DNA from 3 places in the Streptomyces sp. NPDC053076 genome. Region 1 is predicted to be linked to each of the others. Evidence: riboswitches for the same ligand, from Rfam matches in the RefSeq annotation. Region 1 holds a riboswitch; each other region holds the start of a gene.
What was found. A riboswitch is a leader RNA that binds a small molecule or an ion and turns the genes downstream of it on or off. The one in region 1 is predicted to bind cobalamin.

Region 1 (4,305 bases):
GGAGCTGTTCGTACAGATCCAGGAATCCCTGTTCGCCGCCCTCGACGACGCGGACCGCGAAGACGACGTTCAGCTTTTCGGCCGACTGGCCCTGGTGGTTGGTGCCCATGTCTCCTCCTGAAGTGAGATCCGGCGGGACACGACTCCCACGGACTCATGTCGCCCGGACGGCCGCAACTCCGAATGGGGGACGGGCCAGTGGAGACAAGGGATGCGCGTGCCGGTATTAGTCACTTCGGGTGAGGGGCGGGCCCCGCACGCCTCACCGCCGGCCGGGTGCGGAGGGCCCTGCCCGGACGAGCCGTGCCGGCTGACCCGTTCGAGTGAGCGCCGGACCGCCGGAAATCAGGTGCGCGTGCGCCGCCGGCCGTGTGAGGCTCCACCGATGGACCGAGAAGAGATCTCCCGGCACGCTCACGCGGATCACCCGATCGCGGCTCCGCTCGACGACGAGTCGGTGCGGAGGCTGCTGGAGCGCGGTCTCCCGCGCGGGGACGAGCGCGTGCTGGACCTCGGCTGCGGCGGGGGAGAGTGGCTCCTGCGGGCCCTGACCACGTATCCGCGGCTGCGTGCCGAGGGCGTCGACATCTCCGAGGGCTCATTGGCGCGCGCCCTGCGGGAGGCGCGCCGGCTCGGTGTGGAGGACCGTCTGGTCCTCCACCGGGAGGACGCCGCCGGCTTCACCGCCCCCCACGCCTTCGACCTGGTGCTCTGCGTGGGTTCCACGCACGCCTTCGGCGGCCTCCTGCCCACCCTCGACGCGGTGCGCGAGCACCTGGCTCCCGGCGGGCGCGTCCTGGTCGGTGACGGATTCTGGGAACGGGAGCCCTCCGCCGAGACGGTCGAGATGCTCGGTGACCTCGCCGACCTGCCGACCACGCTGGACCGGGTCGTCGCGGACGGATGGACACCCGTCCACGGGCACATCAGCACGCGGCGGGAGCTGGACGACTACGAGTGGGCCTGGACGGGGTCGCTGGCCTCGTGGGCCCTGGACCATCGCGCCGATCCGGACGGCTCCCAGGCGCTCGAGACGGCCACGGTCCATCGGGACGAATGGCTGCGCGGCTACCGGGACACGTTCGGCTTCGTCTGCCTCGTGCTGCGTCCGACGCGGGACTGACCACATGAACGGGCGCCTGCCGTCGGCGCCTTGGCTGGTCGCCCGCGCGGGTGGCCCGGCGGTGGGTTCGCGGAACCCGGACACGGTCCGGCCCCGGAGCTGACGACGGGCCGACGGCACACGCCGCGGGCGCGTGCGGCGAGGCTTCCGGGTGGGCGGATCCGCGCCCGGCTGACTCGTTCGGGTGACGGTGGATCGATTTGCCGCCTGGTGACCGAGAGGGACGACGCGATCCCGGGAAGGGTGACCCCGCACATCGTCACTCCTCGTGACTCCGCACGTCACCACTGCTGGTTGACGCCGCACGTCGTCACTGCTCGTGACTCCGCACGTCGTCACTGCTCGTGAAGGGACTCCACAGTCATGCGCCTTCGCACTGCCGCGGTCGCCGCCTTCGGCGCCCTCGCCCTGACCCTCGCCGTTCCCGCCTCCGCCTTCGCCGCGTCGGGAGAGTTCCAGTACACGTACACCGGTCTGGACGGCTCCCCCCGGATCGCGGTTCTGGAGGACCCGGACAGCGGGGAGTGCGTCACCCTCCCCGAGGTCGCGGATCCCGGCTCCAGTTCTCCGGCCCACTCCCCGCGCAACCGGACCGACGAGTACGCGATCGTGTTCACCGAGCCGGACTGCACGGGTGACTCGTTCACGCTGCGCCCGCGCACCGGCTACGGCAGCGAGCGTCTGAAGCTCCGGTCGGTCGTCTTCTTCCGCTGACGGGGTGAGGCGCGTCCCGCACCGCTCGCCGGCGCCCGTCCGCGCAGCGGCCGGGTGACGGCGCGGCGCCGCTGATGGAATGATGAGCGGCGACATAAGGCGACGGCGGTCCGAGGAAGCCGGTGTGAATCCGGCGCGGTCCCGCCACTGTGACCGGTGAGCGAGTTCCGGCAGGCCACCGCCCCATCGGGGTGGGAAGGCGGGACGAGCGGCGACCCGGGAGCCAGGAGACTCACGCGGTCGCCTCCTCGAAGGAACACCGGGGCGGATCTCCCCGGGAGGGGAGTGGCGCGGCATGGTCGGGCAACCGGTGGAAGAGGGACCGCCCCTGGGCGTGCCGGGCGGCGGTCCGGTGCCGTGCCGGGTCGTCGTGTGCCGGGACTGCTGTTGCGGCAGCCCCAAGGTGACCGGGGTCGATCACGCCGCGCAGACCGCGCGGCTGGAAGCGGAGGTGCCGGTGCGCGTCTCCGAGTGCCTCGACGTGTGCGATCAGGCCAACGTCATCGTCGTACAGCCCTCCGCCGTGGGCCGGGCCGCCGGCGCGCGGCCGGTCTGGCTCGGACTCGTCAACGATGCGGAGGCGACCGAGGACATCGTCACCTGGGTGCGAGCCGGCGGTCCCGGCGTGGCTCCCCGACCCGACATCCTCGACCTGTACGCCTTCACACCGCCGCGGCGCCGTGCGGAACCCTGAGAACCGCCCCGGCGAGAACCCCGGCCGGACCCGGGCCCGGCCGCCCCAACGGCGACCAGTGACCGTCAACCGTCCTCAGCGCGCCCGGATCTCACGCCGAAGGATGCGCTCGGACGGCTCGTCGAGGCGATGCTCGCGCAAGGCGCCCGCTTCGAACGGCACCCGCTCCGCACGGTGTTCGCGACCGCCGACCAGGTGGAGGCCACGGGCGCCTTCGGGGCGGGACGTCCCGGAGTGCCGTACCGCTCACCCACACACCTCAGGGCCGCCCGGCGGCGCGAGAGGAAGATCACCCCGGCGGGCGCGGTCTTGGCCGTGCGCCGGTCACGCGGTACGGTCTGTCCGATATCGACGACGGCGAGACGGAAGCCGGTGGAAACCCGGCACGGTCGCGCCACTGTGTGCGAGGCGTTCTCCAGACGCCTCGTGAGTCAGACCCGTGGCCGTCGTCATGTGCACCACCGAGATGGGACGCGAACTCCCAGAGGAGGGCCTGCCATGGCGCAGACCGTCGCCCAGCCGACAGCCACCCCCGCCGTTCCCGCCAAGCTGCCGCTGAAGGCGATAGCTCCCTGGGCGGTCTTCTTCGGCGTACTCATGCTGATCCTGCTCTACTTCGTCGGCGCCGAGCAGGGCGCCACCTCCGTGTTCAACGGCACGGACGTCCACGAGTGGGTGCACGACGCCCGCCACCTGCTCGGTTTCCCCTGCCACTGACGCGAGGGGAACCGCACCACCATGAACTCCGCAACCGTACGGAACCTCCTTGTACGGGGCATGCTCGCCGGCCTCGCGGCCGGCGTGCTCGCCCTGATCGCGGCCTACCTCCTCGGTGAGCCGAGCGTGGACAAGGCGATCAGCTTCGAGGACGCCCACTCCCACGAGCACGAGATGGAGGTCGTCTCGCGCTCCCTGCAGTCCACCGCCGGCCTCGCCACCGGCGTCCTGGTCTACGGGGTCGCCTTCGGCGGCATCGCCGCGCTCGCCTTCTGCTTCGCGCTGGGCCGCGTCGGCCGCTTCGGCCCGCGCGCCACGGCGCTGTTGCTGTCGGGCTCCGCGCTGCTCGCCGTCTACGTCGTGCCGTTCCTGAAGTACCCGGCCAACCCGCCGTCGGTGGGCGAGCCCGACACCATCGGCAAGCGGACCACCCTGTACTTCCTGATGATGCTGCTCAGCGTCCTCCTCGCGGTCGCCGCCACCATCCTGGGCAAGCGTCTGACGCCCAGCCTGGGCACCTGGTGGGCGACCGTGGTCGCGGTGGCCGCGTTCGCCGTAGTGATCGGTCTGGCCTATGAGTTCCTGCCGGTCATCAACGAGGTGCCGAACGACTTCCCGGCCACGTTGCTGTGGCGGTTCCGCCTGTCCGCGCTGGCCATCCAAGCCGTCCTGTGGATGGGTTTCGGTCTGGCCTTCGGTGAACTGGCCGAGCGCCTGCTGAACCCCAAGCCGGTGACGACCGCCGGGCGAGCGGTTCCGGCCGCGCGCTGACTCCTTCCGGACAACGGGGAGCCCTTCGGGGGTGAGGCGGCCGATTGCCTGCGCGGCGCGTTCGCGGCGCTGCCGCGCCGGCACCCGGACGAGCCGGCTCCAAAACCGTGTGCGAGCCACCCGGAGGGGCCTCTACCCTCCGGGCATGGATCTTCGCGAAGAACTTCCGAGCGACAGACGGGCCGTGCGGAACGTTCACCTGCAGGCGTTCGGTGACCATGGCCTCGTCGTGGCCGACCTGGTCGATACCCTGCGGGACACCATCACGCCCGAGGACGGTCTCTCG
Region 2 (4,305 bases), on a different contig from region 1:
ACACCGGCGGGCACCGACGACTCGGCCATCAGCTCCGCGTCCGGTACGGCCTCGCCGCCCAGCAGCACGGTCGGGATGCCGGACGCCCGCAGCGCGGCCAGCCCGTCCTCCCATGCCCGCTTGCCGCCCAGCAGCCGTACGACGGCGAGGTCCGCGCCCTCGATCAGGCCCGGCAGCTCCTCGCCGACGTCGACCCGGGTGGGGTTGCCGATGCGGTAACCGGCGCCGGCGGCCCGGGCCGCCAGCAGGTCCGTGTCGGCGGTCGACAACAACAACACTGTGCTCATGCGGGCGCTCCCGGTGGAATGAAAGGCAGTCCTTGTGGCGCGCCCGACTCGATGAGCCGCCAGAGCGCGTCCGTGTCCGCGTGCTGTTCGATCAGGTCGCCCAGCCGGTCGAGCTGTTCCTCGCGCAGCGCGGCGAAGCAGGTGTCCGGCGCGGGGACGAAGCGGCGGCCGGTGGCGGTGGCCACCTCGCGCAGGAAGGCCCGCCGGAAGCCGTCCGACTCCAGCGAACCGTGCCAGTGGGTGCCCCAGGTCTGGCCGACCCGGCAGCCGTCCAGGAAGGCTTCCCCACCGGTGACCTCGGCGACGCCGTGGTGGATCTCGTACCCCTCGACCGGTTCGCCCAGGGCTTCCCCGGCCGGCCTGGTCAACGTCTTCTCGCGGGCGAACCGTACCCGCACGGGGAGCAGCCCGAGCCCGGCGACCTCCCCGGCGCGGGACTCGACCTCGTCCTCGATGCGCTCGCCGAGGATCTGGAAGCCGCCGCAGACGCCGAGGAGGGGGCGTCCCTCGGCGGCCCGGCGCACGAGTGCGTCCGCGAGCCCCCGCTCCCGCAGCCACTGAAGCGCCCGTACGGTCCCGCGCGTGCCGGGGACCACCACGAGGTCGGCGTCGGCCAGTTCCTCCGGGCGGTCCACGAACCGCACCACGACCCCCGGTTCGGCGGCCAGCGCGTCCACGTCCGTGAAGTTGGACATGAGCGGGATCGCGCACACGGCGACCCGCAGCACGTCCTCGCCGACCGGGGGAGCGACGGTTGACTCGCGTACGGTGCCCCGCAACGACACCCGCAGTCCGTCCTCCTCGTCGATGCCGAGGCCGTGCCGGAACGGCAGGACGCCGTACGTCTGCCGCCCGGTGAGCCCGTGCAGCATGTCCAGACCGGGCTCCAGCAGGGAGACGTCCCCGCGGAACTTGTTCACCAGGAACCCGGCGACCAGGTCCTGGTCCTCGGGCGAGAGCAGGGCGAGCGTCCCGAAGAAGGAGGCGAAGACGCCCCCGCGGTCGATGTCGCCGACGACGAGCACGGGCAGCCGCGCATTGCGGGCGATGCCCATGTTGACGATGTCGGTCCGCCGCAGGTTGATCTCGGCGGGACTTCCCGCCCCCTCACAGATCACCGCGTCATACGTGCCCCGCAACTCGGCCAGGCAGTCCAGCACCGTGCCGAGCAGCCGCTGTTGACGGCCCCCGTGGTAGCCGCGTGCGCTCATCTCGCCCACCGGCCTGCCCATCAGCACCACTTGGCTGCTCTGCTCGCCACCGGGTTTGAGCAGTACCGGGTTCATCAGCGCGGTCGGCTCGACCCGGCACGCCTGGGCCTGCATGGCCTGGGCCCGGCCGATCTCCGCGCCCTCCCGGGTGACGAACGAGTTGAGGGACATGTTCTGCGCCTTGAACGGCGCGACCTTGACGCCCTGGCGTACCAGCCAGCGGCAGATGCCGGCCGTCACGACGCTCTTGCCTGCGTCGGAGGTGGTGCCGGCGACGAGGAGACCACCGTTCACTTCCCGTGTCCCTTCAGGAGTGTGCGCGCGGCGACCGTGACGCCGAGCGCGAGCAGTCCGACACGGCGGGAGAGCCGGACGGCCCGGCCGATGTCGGTGACCCGGACCGGCCGTCCGGTGGCGCCGTTGAGCACGGGGCGGTGTTCGACCCGGCCGGCGTAGGAGAGCGTCCCGCCCAGCCGGACGCCGAGGGCACCGGCGAACGACGCCTCCACCGGCCCGGCGTTGGGGCTCGGGTGCCGGTGCGCGTCGGCCTTCCAGGCACGCAGGGCGCCGCGGGGATCGGGTCCGGCCGCGGCGGCGAGTACGGCGGTCAGCCGGGCCCCCGGCCAGCCGGCGACGTCGTCGAGACGGGCGGAGGCCCAGCCGTAGCGCCGGTGGCGGGGTGACTTGTGACCCACCATGGCGTCCAGGGTGTTGACCGCCCGGAATCCCAGGAGTCCCGGCACGCCGGCCACGGCACCCCAGACGAGGGCGCCGACCACGGCGTCGGAGGTGTTCTCGGCGACCGACTCGACCACCGCCCGGGCGATCCCGTCGGCGTCCAGCGCCTGCGGGTCCCGGCCGCACAGGTGGGGCAGCCGGGCCCGGGCCGCCTCGATGTCGCCGGCCTCCAGGGCACGCCCGACGGCGCGGGCCTCCCGGGCCAGCGAGGTGCCGCCGACGACGGCCCAGGTGGCGGCGGCGGTCAGCGCGACGGCGGCGGTACGGGAAGGGCGTGCGGCGCGTGCGGCGAGCGAGCCCAGAGCGACGGCGCCACCGGCGCACACGGTGGTGTGCAGGGCGCCCCATCCGCGGTGGTCGCGCCACAAGGCGCCTTCCACGGCTCCGGCCGCCCGGCCGAAAGCGGCGACCGGATGCCCGCGGCGCGGATCGCCGAGGAGCAGGTCACCGAGGACGCCGGCGGCGGCGCCGTACGCGTATGTGCGATCGGCACCCATCGGCTCAGCCGGCCGTGGGCACAGGAGCGGTCCTGGTACTGGTCCTTCGGCAGCCGAGCATGGCGATCTGTGTCCTCACTCAGGGTGTCCGCGCCCTGGTTCGACGTGAATCGGCGGTGAGAGTTCCTGGCTCCCGGGGGGTTCTTCCCCGGTGACAGTGGCGGGACCGCGCCGGATTCGCACCGGCTTCCTCTCTTGCCGCCGTACATGGCCTGGGCAGTCCACCACGCGCCCGGAACGGCCGTCAACTTGCCGTTGACCTGCGCGGGGAGAGTGTGCCGATCCCCACATCACGGGACGTGAGGGCACGCCAGAGGCTCCCCTCCGGAGCGGCCGGAGGGGAGCCTCTGAGGTGCTTGGCCGGAACGCCGCCATGGCGTGGGCCGGCCCGAGCCACACGGTGCGGGTCAGGCCACGCGGTGCGGCTCGGGCCATGCGGTGCGACTCGGGCCACGCGTGCGGGTCAGGCCACGCGGCGCGGCTCGGGCCGCACGGTGTGGCTCAGGCTTTGGCCACGATCAGGTAGATGCCGTACGCCACCGCCGCCGCGCAGGCCGCGAAGCAGACGTAGGCGCCGGTGACGGCGAGACCGGCGGAGCCGCCCTGGGCCGTGGCCTTCTCGCGCCGGGCCAGGCCGTTGATGCCGAGGGTGAACAGGGCCACCAGGCCCACCGTGAAAACGAGGCTGACGCCGAAGACGGAGCCGATGGCCGCCCAGTCGATCTTCATGGGGTTGCTTCCTTCAGTAACCGGGTGCCCGGGGTCAGACCGTGGCGGCCGGCGGGGTGGCGGGGGCCGGCTCGGCGGCCGGGGCGGGGATCGTGGCCGTCAGGCCCTCGGTGACCAGGCCCGCGGGCGGCGGGGTCACGGCGGCGATGGCGGTGGTGACCACACCGGCCGGCTCCGCGCTCTCGGCGACGACGTCGGTGTGGTCGACGACCTCGCGGCGGGAGAACTTCCAGATGGCGAAGCTCGAGGCGACCAGGAAGGCGGCGACGGCGGCGGTCCCCCAGTCACCGAGGTCGGTGACGGACTCGGCGCCCGCGCCGACCAGCGCGGCGGCCGGGAGGGTGAGCACCCAGGCGGCGATCATGCGGGTCGCGGTGGACCAGCGGACCACACCGCCCTTGCGGCCGAGGCCCGCGCCCATCACCGAGCCGGAGACGACATGGGTGGTGGAGAGGGAGAAGCCGAGGTGGGAGGAGGCCAGGATGGCGGTCGCGGCGCTGGTCTGGGCGGCGAAGCCCTGACGCGGCTCCAGGTCGGTCAGGCCCTTGCCCATGGTGCGGATGATGCGCCAGCCGCCGATGTAGGTGCCGAGCGCGATGGCCAGACCGGCCGAGAGGATCACCCAGGTGGGAGGGTTGGAACCGGGGGCGATGGAGCCGCCCGCGATCAGGGCGAGGGTGATGATGCCCATCGTCTTCTGGGCGTCGTTGGTGCCGTGGGCGAGGGAGACCAGGCCGGCGGAGGCGATCTGGCCGGCGCGGTAGCCCTTGCGGGTGGCCTCGCCCTCGGCCTTGCCGCCGATGCCGTAGGAGAAGCGGGTGGCCAGCATCGAGGCGACGCCCG
Region 3 (4,305 bases), on a different contig from region 1:
CACAGCCACTGCCAGTTGCGGAACTGCAGCACCGGGACCATCGACAGCACCAGAACGGGGACGGCCAGCAGCGCCGTGACCACGAGCCGCTCGCGTTCCTGCCGGATGGCCGCCTCGGCCCCGTCCTCGTCACCTGCCGTCTCCTGGTGCCCGCCGGGCGCGGGAGGCTCGGGCAGCGCCGCCGTGTACCCCGCCTGGGCGACGGCCGCGACGAGGTCGTCCGGCAGGACCACCTCCGGATGGCTGACCCGGGCGCGTCCGGTGGCCAGATTGACCGTCGCCGTGACCCCGTCGAGCTTGGCGAGCTTCTTCTCCACCCGCCGCACGCAGGCGGCGCACGTCATGCCGCCGACCGTCAGGTCTGTGACGACGAGCGGAGCCGGCGGTTCGGCTCCCATCACTCACCGCCCCCGTGCATCCCGGGCATGTCACCCGTGCCCCCGCCGCTCCCCGTACCGCCACCGGTTGCGGCCCCGGTGCCGTGCATGCCGGGTGCCACCGGTCCGGCGGCGGATCCCACGGCGTAGGACACCGAGAAGACCAGCACCAGCAGCAGCACGAAGCCCCAGAGGGCGGGCGGGGGCGTCAGCTTGCGGGGTACGAAGCCCGCGATGCGGGAGGGATGTCGGGACTCGGCCATGCTCGGCCTTCCTGGTCGCGTCGAACCGTCTTACGGCGGTGGGCTGTCGCAGCCGTACCGCTGTAGGAGTCGGACGGACCGGGGGCCGAGTTCCGGCACCGTTTCATGACGTGCGCCACATGACGGACGGCGTGCTACACGTCCCCGCTCCGGCTGGAGCGGGTGCGCACGATGGCGAAGACGGCCGCGGCGAGCCCCAGTACACCCACCACCAGACCGGCGGCGCCGAGAGTCCGGGCGGTCGAGTCGCCGGACGTGTCGGCGTCGGAGCCCGCGGCGTTCCCCGGACGTGCGGACGAGGCCGTGGCAGTGGCATCGCCGTCCGCCGCGTCCTCGGCGGTGAGCTTGAGGACCGGGGCCGGGTTCTCCGGTTCGTCGTCGCCCTGGGCTTCCTCGATCCACCGGACGGTGCTGCCGTCGGAGTAGGTCTGCAGCGTCTTGAAGGTCAGCTCGCCGGTGTCGTCCGGCAGTTGTCCGAAGGCGACGTCGAAGTCCTCGTAGTGGCCGGGGGCGATCTTGCCGCCGGTCCAGGTGATCTCCGAGACGGCGTCGGTGATGGTGCCGTCGTCGGTCTTGACCGGCGTCTTGAGCTTGGTGTCGGTGACCTTCGCGGTCCAGCCGTCCCGCGGGGAGACGAGCACGCCGAGGACCGGGTGGCCGGTGGGGAGGAACACCTGCACCTTGGTGGTGCTCGCGCCGTCCTCCTCGTTCGGCACACGGAAGGTCAGGACACCGTCCGTGGCGCCCTTGGCGTAACTGCCGGGGTGGACGGTGACGTGTGCGGAGGCGACGCCCGCGGCGGCGAGCAGCCCGGCGGCGGTCAGGGCCGTGACGGCGCCGGTGCGGCGCAGGGTGTTGCGGTTCGGGGACATGAGTGGCGGGATCTCCGTACTGAGAGGTGCGGCTGTCGGGGAAGGTTCGGTGGCACCGCCCCTGCCGGCGGCCCCCGCCGATGAACGGCGTACCGCAGCCGCACCCCTCTCAGTGACCATGACCCGGTGCCCGGCGACCGGACCTGCTTCGGTGCGCCCGGCAGGCGCCGTGTCCCTCGGGTCACCTGCCACCAGGCGGCGAGTCCCGGCACGCACGCGACCGCACGGCGCAGCAGCGACCACAGCGCGGCCTCTCCGCGCCGCAACCACCAGGTGAGCACGAGAGCCGCCGCGATGTGCGCGAGGGTCGCGTGAGGTGTCACCGCGTGCGCGTGACCGTGCGCCATCCGCACCCCGTGCACGACCATCGAGTCGTGCTGGGGGCGAGCGGCATGGAACAGAAGGTGCAGCTCGCTCTGGGCGACGAGCGTGGCGCCGCCGATGCCGGCGAGCGATACCTCACGGCCACCCAGCAGACACGCTCCGGCGAAGACGGGCACGAACCCGGCGGCCTGCGCCCACACCGAGGGAGCCGCGCCCGTGGCCAGGGCATGGCCGCCGGTGGCGAGCAGCACGCACAGCGCGGCGAACACGGCCGCGCGCACGCTCCGCACCGCCAGGGACACAGTCATGGGGACAGATGCTGCCATGCGTCCGGGCGACTGTCCTCGCGGCTGAGCATGCGCGTCTGCGCCCGAACGCCGTTCGATCATGTCGTGCCTCTCCCTACGGGCCGGAGACGCAGACCGTTCACTCCTCCGCCCTTCTCCTGTTCCGTCCGGCCGCGTGTCGGGGTGGCGCGAACAACCGATCGGGGCCCTCGGGGCCACGCGCCGGGCGCGAGCTGTTGTGTGCCCCCCGAGCGCCGCCGACCCTCGCTTGTCATCGCCGTTACCTGGGCATTACTGTCACCTTGCCTTGGTGAACGGGAAATCCGGTGTGATGCCGGTGCGGCCCTCGCCACTGTGATCGGGAAGTCCGGCTCCGGCCCTCGCGGGCAGCCACTGGGTCCCCGGACCCGGGAAGGCGGGGCAATGGGCGGTGGTACCCGTGAGCCAGGAGACCGGCCGAGGCACGTCAACCATCCACGAGGTGCTGGAGAGGGTCTGCCGAGCCATGCACATAGCCGAGGGCTTTCTGCCTCCGGCGCACGCGGTCGCCTGGGGCGTCGTGTCCGCGCCGTTCGTCGTCCACGGAGTCCGGTCACTCACCCGCGAAGTCAGGGAACATCCCGAGAGCACGCTGCTCCTCGGGGCTTCCGGAGCCTTCACGTTCGTGCTGTCCGCGCTGAAGCTGCCTTCGGTGACCGGGAGTTGTTCGCACCCCACCGGCACCGGCCTGGGCGCCATCCTGTTCCGTCCGCCGATCATGACAGTACTGGGCACCATCACCCTGCTGTTCCAGGCCCTGTTGCTCGCGCACGGCGGCCTCACCACGCTCGGCGCCAACGCCTTCTCGATGGCGATCGTCGGCCCCTGGGCCGGGTACGCCGTCTATCGGCTGCTGCGCCGCTGCGACGTGCCGCTGATGGTCACCGTCTTCTGCGGCGCCTTCGTCGCCGACCTGTCCACCTACTGCGTCACCAGCGTGCAGCTGGCCCTGGCGTTTCCCGATCCGAGCAGCGGATTCCTGGGCGCCCTCGGGAAGTTCGGTTCGATCTTCGCCGTCACGCAGATTCCCCTCGCGGTCAGCGAGGGACTCCTCACGGTGCTGGTGATGCGGCTGCTGGTGCAGTCCAGCAAGGGCGAACTGACCCGGCTGGGTGTGCTCGTCACCGGCGGCCGAGGCACCGCGGAGGCGGAGGCGGTGGCCCGATGAGCCGGAACGCGAAGATCAACACCTTGCTGCTGTTGTGCGTTGCCGCGCTGGCCGTACTTCCCGTGGCGCTCGGGCTGGGCGACCACAAGAAGGAACCCTTCGCCGGCGCGGACGCCGAGGCGGAGACGGCGATCACCGAGATCAAGCCGGACTACAAGCCATGGTTCTCGCCGCTGTACGAACCGCCGTCCGGTGAGATCGAGTCGGCGCTGTTCGCCGCCCAGGCGGCCCTGGGTTCGGGTGTGCTCGCCTACTACTTCGGCCTGCGCAGGGGACGGCGCCAGGGCGAACTCCGCGCCGTTGCGGCGCCGGACGGCGAGGCGACGGAGAGCACGTCCGACGAGTCCGCTGCCGAACGGACCTGAGCCGGGGTGCTGCCGATCGACGCGGCGGCGCACAGCAGTCGCTGGCGCCGCCGTCATCCCGTGGACAAGGCCGTGCTCGGACTGGGCCTCACCGCTCTCGCCGTCTCGCTGCCGCCCTGGCCGGGGGCAGCCCTCGTCCTGGTGACCGCGCTCACCGTCCTGCTGGGCCCGGCGGGAGTGCCCGGCCGCCGCCTGTGGCGTGCCTACCGCGTTCCCCTGGGCTTCTGCCTGACGGGAGCGGCCACGCTGCTGGTCCAGGTCGGCGGACCCGACGGGTTCGTCAGCCTGGCCGAGGACGGACCGGTCCGCGCCGGAGAGCTGCTGTTGCGCACCTCGGCCGCCTCCCTCGGCGTGCTGCTGTTCGCCTTCACCACTCCGATGTCCGACCTGCTGCCCTGGCTGGTGCGGGCCGGGGTGCCCGCGCCCGTCGTGGACGTCGCGATGGTGATGTACCGGATGAGCTTCCTGCTCCTGGACTCGGTCCGCCGCATTCGCGAGGCACAGGCGGCCCGGCTCGGCCACACCACCCGAACCGCCGCGTGGCGCTCTCTGGCCGGGCTCGGCGCCGTGGCGTTCGTCCGTGCCTTCGACCGTGCGGCACGGCTTCAGA

Region 2: another riboswitch for cobalamin. It lies ahead of ACIGYR_RS13280 (cobalamin biosynthesis protein); the one in region 1 lies ahead of ACIGYR_RS36410 ((2Fe-2S) ferredoxin domain-containing protein).
Region 3: another riboswitch for cobalamin. It lies ahead of ACIGYR_RS15785 (energy-coupling factor ABC transporter permease); the one in region 1 lies ahead of ACIGYR_RS36410 ((2Fe-2S) ferredoxin domain-containing protein).

The regions. Positions count from the first base shown of each region.
Region 1 covers NZ_JBITZL010000014.1:34,602-38,906, forward strand. The annotation lists gene ACIGYR_RS36395 (antibiotic biosynthesis monooxygenase family protein) at 1-109, opposite strand, end outside; gene ACIGYR_RS36400 (SAM-dependent methyltransferase) at 386-1,123, shown strand; gene ACIGYR_RS36405 (hypothetical protein) at 1,487-1,837, shown strand; cobalamin riboswitch at 1,950-2,071, shown strand; gene ACIGYR_RS36410 ((2Fe-2S) ferredoxin domain-containing protein) at 2,133-2,531, shown strand; cobalamin riboswitch at 2,850-2,993, shown strand; gene ACIGYR_RS36415 (CbtB-domain containing protein) at 3,030-3,248, shown strand; gene ACIGYR_RS36420 (CbtA family protein) at 3,270-4,019, shown strand; gene ACIGYR_RS36425 (GNAT family N-acetyltransferase) at 4,165-4,305, shown strand, end outside.
Region 2 covers NZ_JBITZL010000002.1:1,340,072-1,344,376, forward strand. The annotation lists gene cobN (cobaltochelatase subunit CobN) at 1-287, opposite strand, end outside; gene ACIGYR_RS13275 (cobyric acid synthase) at 284-1,792, opposite strand; gene ACIGYR_RS13280 (cobalamin biosynthesis protein) at 1,789-2,733, opposite strand; cobalamin riboswitch at 2,833-2,975, opposite strand; gene ACIGYR_RS13285 (hypothetical protein) at 3,235-3,462, opposite strand; gene ACIGYR_RS13290 (anion permease) at 3,497-4,305, opposite strand, start outside.
Region 3 covers NZ_JBITZL010000003.1:544,350-548,654, reverse strand. The annotation lists gene ACIGYR_RS15805 (heavy metal translocating P-type ATPase) at 1-398, opposite strand, end outside; gene ACIGYR_RS15800 (hypothetical protein) at 398-640, opposite strand; gene ACIGYR_RS15795 (YcnI family protein) at 775-1,512, opposite strand; gene ACIGYR_RS15790 (hypothetical protein) at 1,461-2,144, opposite strand; cobalamin riboswitch at 2,393-2,599, shown strand; gene ACIGYR_RS15785 (energy-coupling factor ABC transporter permease) at 2,629-3,330, shown strand; gene ACIGYR_RS15780 (energy-coupling factor ABC transporter substrate-binding protein) at 3,327-3,695, shown strand; gene cbiQ (cobalt ECF transporter T component CbiQ) at 3,702-4,305, shown strand, end outside.